DNA from 2 places in the Sporosarcina sp. P19 genome. Region 2 is predicted to be linked to the other one. Evidence: riboswitches for the same ligand, from Rfam matches in the RefSeq annotation. Region 2 holds a riboswitch; the other holds the start of a gene.

Region 1 (2,466 bases), on a different contig from region 2:
CCGGTTGATCCGTATAAGGTGCCAACCCTATTAGCGCCATGGCAGTAATGTCAAAGCTTGTACTTCCTGGAGGATTATTAGACAAACTCCATGACCCATCCACTAACTGAGTCCTTAACAGTTCCGCAACAATCTTTTCACGGTTCCAACGTGCATTCTCTGGTACGGAATAGTTTTTTGTATCCAGTGCAATTAGCGCAAAGATTGGACCATTATTACCTTGATACGTCATGCTATCTGAGTCAAGGTAAGTCCAGTTTTCACTGTTATAAATTTTCTCGATTAAGTCAAAGCCTTTTACATTCTTTGGATCTTTTCCAATAGCAACCGCAGCCATTGATATTCTTTCAACATCCGTTATTTTCAAACGGCCTGTTCCTGTTTTCTTTAGAATCTGATCCTCAAAGTTGCTATAAAATGCTTTTTCATAATCAGCATGAATATCAAAACCTGCTTTTGTTAATCCAATTGCTTCCCATTCACTTTGGATTGGACCTTGCATCATGTGTTTTGCCGCTTTTTGAATCGCATCTTGAGTTCTCGTTAATTCTTCAGTAATTTCAACCGTAAATGAATTCGCGTCTCCCCCTACTGTCACCTTGTCTATCGGGGTAAGTTGAAAGAATCCTTGGTCTAATGTACCTTTAAATTGAATGACTACTTGTTGATTTGAATTTTTCGTAATTGAAATGATTTCGACATTCGATTGATTGCTAATCCAATTTGTTGGATTCGTTGCATAATCAGTAAATGTATCACCTTTTAAATTTACTGTGACTGATGAATCTACACCCTTCTGAATACTTCCAGATGCAGACACACTTGCTGAACGTCCATAATAAAAGCGTAACTTGTCTTGCGGCTCAAGAACGTAAGCATCCGCACCAATTTCTGGTGTAATACTGTTAACAGAGTACATCCAGCCATCCCAGTGGCCTAGCGAACCCCCTTCTTCATTATTAATTGAAGATACATAAGCTCCCCATTCACTTTCTGTAATTGTATAGTCAATGCTCTTACTATCTAGGGCCTTCTTCAACGCATCTAACGCATTTTGCCCTTCTGTAACTTGAATCGCTTCTTTTAAAATTACTCCCGATAAACCTTCTACTTCCACATCCACCATGTAGTTAGCGGCTTGCGTGCTTATTTCACTTTGCTGTACATCCGAATTCGCCAAAGCAACTGAACTGGTCGTCGGCAACAGCATCGTTACGGCTAGTAAAACACTGGCGATGATCGATACATAACGCTTAAACAAATGACTTCCCCCTTGTACTAATTTGGTAAATTGAACGTAAAAAAGCCCTTGCCTCCAGAAAGAGACAAGGGCACTATGTATACACGGACTCCTGCAATGACTTAATAGTATCCAATACACTATGCATACCTCTTCCTGGGAGGCGTAACGCATGTTATTTTGGCAAGTCTCCTGACTTATGGATCATCACATCTTCAACCTTCCCAGTATTTCACCAGTGGTATTCTGAAGATATTTCCCATTTACAGTGGCCGGACCGTACAGGATTTTCACCTGTTTCCTTTTTCATCTTTACAGTAATGTAAAGAACCAAAATATTCTATTCAATTTTACCATAGTATACCACATTGCCATTCGCTAATTTTGATTATTTCAAAAGAACAGTAGAAAAGACTGACGAAAGGAATCTTCCATCAGTCTTTTAGTGAATACTATTTATTACACTACGTGCTTTTATAAGTGAGTGTAGGTTTACAACTCCTGATAATCTCGCTGATAGACTCCGCCGTCTTTCACTTCTGCATGATAAAGTGCTTTCAATGCAAAGCTTTTCTCTAGCTCATGCTCTTTCATAATCTCTTTCAATCGTCTGTTTAACTCTGGGCTATGCTTTACGAGCTGAAGCATCTTAGGTTGTGAATATTGCATGAAAATCCCCTCCTCATTTCATTTGTTTCTATAGTATAACATGGCTACGGTTCTAGTTGTATGAAAGGAAATCATTCCTCTGGCTGGAAATCACCCCTAACTTTCATGTATACTGGCACAAGTACAGACTGATGGTTCTGGGCGAGCAGATGAATTGCACTACGGTACCAACTTACATATTGGACGAGAAGGTATTTTTCTCGTCTTTTTTATTTTCACTTGTGATGACATTGTAAACAAACTGTCATATACTTAGCGTTTACACGAACGACTAGATGGGTATTGTAAAGTGTATGTGTGTGATTTTATTCTACAATCTTAATTAGTTACTTCGATTATTTCACAAACTACATTTTAAAAAGGAGGACCTATGAGAAAAGTTTCATCAACGTTTTATATTACATTGGTGGCTGTCATATTGGCAGTCGGTTATGGTGTAATCGCTCCTGAACACTTTGAGTCGATCACGCTTAATATAAGGAATATGATTTCAGATTCATTCGGCTGGTATTACTTACTGACAGTTTCTATGTTATTCTTCGTTTCAGTCTATTTGA
Region 2 (2,466 bases):
ATTATGCCATCTATTGCTTATTTAGAAGGCGAATATGGATATCAAAATATCTATTTAGGCGTTCCTACTGTTTTGGGTGGCAATGGTATCGAGAGTGTAATCGAACTCCCGTTAACAGAGGAAGAACAAACAGCGCTCGATCAGTCAGCTGATTCTGTTAAAGCAGTGATCGAAATTTGCGAAAAGCAGTTGTCCTAATAACTACTGATCTCTCTAAGTCGTAAAGGGGACTTAGGGAGATATTTTTGTATAGGAAGAGGTTTTTTTGGCGCATTTTAGTCATTAAATGATAGAGAAGTCAAAGCTTATCTTAAAAGCTGACAAAAAGTTAATAAGGAATTACAACTTTTATATTTACTTTTATTTACTTGCATGGTACAATAAACAGAATTCACAGATTTATTAAACGTGCCTTTATTACACTAGTTCGGAAATATATAAAGAACTCATTTCCTTTCGCCTTTAAAATGTAAGCGCTATCAATAGGCCTTTTATTAATAAAAGCGAAGAAAATGTTCTTTTTTCCCCGACAAGGCATATACTATGAAAAATACAAATCCAGGAGGTAATTCTTATGCAAAACAACACCTATCAAAGCAATTCAGCACTACCAGAGCAAAACGAGACGTTCTATTTGATCACAGGTTACTCAGAGAATGGTTTCATCCATGGGATTACATGGGAAGAAGCGTATGTTCAAGGATTGGCGGAGTGCGGCTGTCTATGCGAACAACAACTCATGTAAGTAATGAAGAAAGCTCGATACAGGGTGCCTAGCAAAAAACGATTGTGGATGTACTCACAGTAGTTTTCTGCATAGGCACCCTGTTTAGTTATGTCTTCCTTCTTATTGAAAACAAACGCTACCACCCTCTATGTTATCCATGATAAAATGAAGTCAATCAAATAAATGAGTTTGCACGATGCGCTGGTACCTATCAAGGTATAAAAGGGAATCCGTAAACCGGAGCTGTCCCCGCAACTGTACACACGGACGACCGCTAGAATTAGCCACTATGGAGACATGGGAAGGCACTGGCGGAAGGATGAAGTGAAGCCAGGAGACCTGCCACGTATCGTCAAAGCGACACTTTCTTCGGGGGTTGAGGAGTGGAAGCAAAAAAGGTATCTGCATCTATACATTTTGTATAGAGTATATTCAAGTTGCCTAAATTTGTTTCCTCATTCACAACTATTGCAATCATCTTGCCGAAGAGGCGGAATGATTGTTTTTTGTTGTTTACGAAAGGAGACCGCGACATGAGATTATGTGAACAAAATGAGGAACGTATACACGAACGTGCACTGTTGCAGATATTGTATAAACAAGCAGAACAACAGCGTGGAAGACCAGTTTATTCAGGATTTCATCAAGTAGTAAGGAAACTGTTACAGGACGGGTTATACGGTCAATGGATCTATAACTATTCAGCAAGTGAAATCAAATGGCTTGGCTTGCAGATTGTAGCTGAACGCGACCGACTGATACCTTCTGCACAATTGCAGCAATATATGAATGAATTTGTAACATCTGATTATCATGATAAGCGGATAGGACTGCCTCAGGAAAGGCTTATGCTCATAGCAATGGGTGCAATGCAAAATGAAACAGTCCAGCGCTTGCAGAAAGTAAAGGAAGCATATTGGATGCTGAGCCATGGTTATGTGACTTTGCCAGCTGAGGTTATGTCATTCTTCGGTAAGACGTTCTATCAGCGAAAGACGAGAGTCCAGCAATATACAATGGATATCGCTGACGACAGAATAGCATCATTTTTATCAAGTAAGGTTAAAGAAAAGCATATACGTATACCCGATCATTTTATGGAACAAGTAAAAGCGTGCGGCTCTTGGTGTTTATTTGATGCTGAACAAGTAGAGCGTATTTTTGGATGTTCATTTGACAACTTCAACAGTGAAAGATTTTCCCACTCTGCTGATAGTTCCTCTATTGGGCATAAAAAAGTCTCTGCCATCGGATTGATGAAACGGCTGCTTGGAAGTGAAGGAATTGTTGTGCATTTTCCTAATAAAGAACGACAGGAAAAAGCAGTATTATGCTCGTATATTCAATTACCGTACGTACTGCAGGAAACGGAGTTGGCACGTACTTGTACCATACTTGTACGTTTACTGAACGGCATTGAAAGTATATGGGGACGTACTATACAAATTGAAGTGGCAGGATGGGAAACCGCTATAGCTGAACAGAAAATTGCTTTACATTCAGAGAGGGCCCTTCTGTTTATTGAAGAGGTAGCCCGAGAGATAAATCGTTCCTTGGAGGTGGCATCCTGTCGAAGCGGAATAAATACTCCTCTGCGCAAAGCGGCCTCGGTTATGCATCGTTCGATATACCAAGCGACAAAACAACAGCAAATCGCCATGATCGACCGAATAACTGCAGAACAGCGCCATACCGATCAAGGCGGATCGGTCACGCTAGAGAAGTCTGCAACCATTGAA

What was found. A riboswitch is a leader RNA that binds a small molecule or an ion and turns the genes downstream of it on or off. The one in region 2 is predicted to bind cobalamin.
Region 1: it holds a riboswitch for cobalamin, as region 2 does, so the genes downstream of both, CSV74_RS09990 (DUF4430 domain-containing protein) here and CSV74_RS06775 (ribonucleotide reductase N-terminal alpha domain-containing protein) in region 2, are expected to answer to the same signal.

Annotation. Positions count from the first base shown of each region.
Region 1 is NZ_PDYR01000008.1:46,916-49,381, forward strand. Features, by position in the region: gene CSV74_RS09990 (DUF4430 domain-containing protein) at 1-1,261, opposite strand, end outside; cobalamin riboswitch at 1,406-1,590, opposite strand; gene CSV74_RS16760 (hypothetical protein) at 1,733-1,909, opposite strand; gene CSV74_RS10000 (glycine betaine uptake BCCT transporter) at 2,280-2,466, shown strand, end outside.
Region 2 is NZ_PDYR01000004.1:138,718-141,183, forward strand. Features, by position in the region: gene mdh (malate dehydrogenase) at 1-198, shown strand, start outside; gene CSV74_RS16615 (hypothetical protein) at 575-745, shown strand; cobalamin riboswitch at 912-1,088, shown strand; gene CSV74_RS06775 (ribonucleotide reductase N-terminal alpha domain-containing protein) at 1,261-2,466, shown strand, end outside.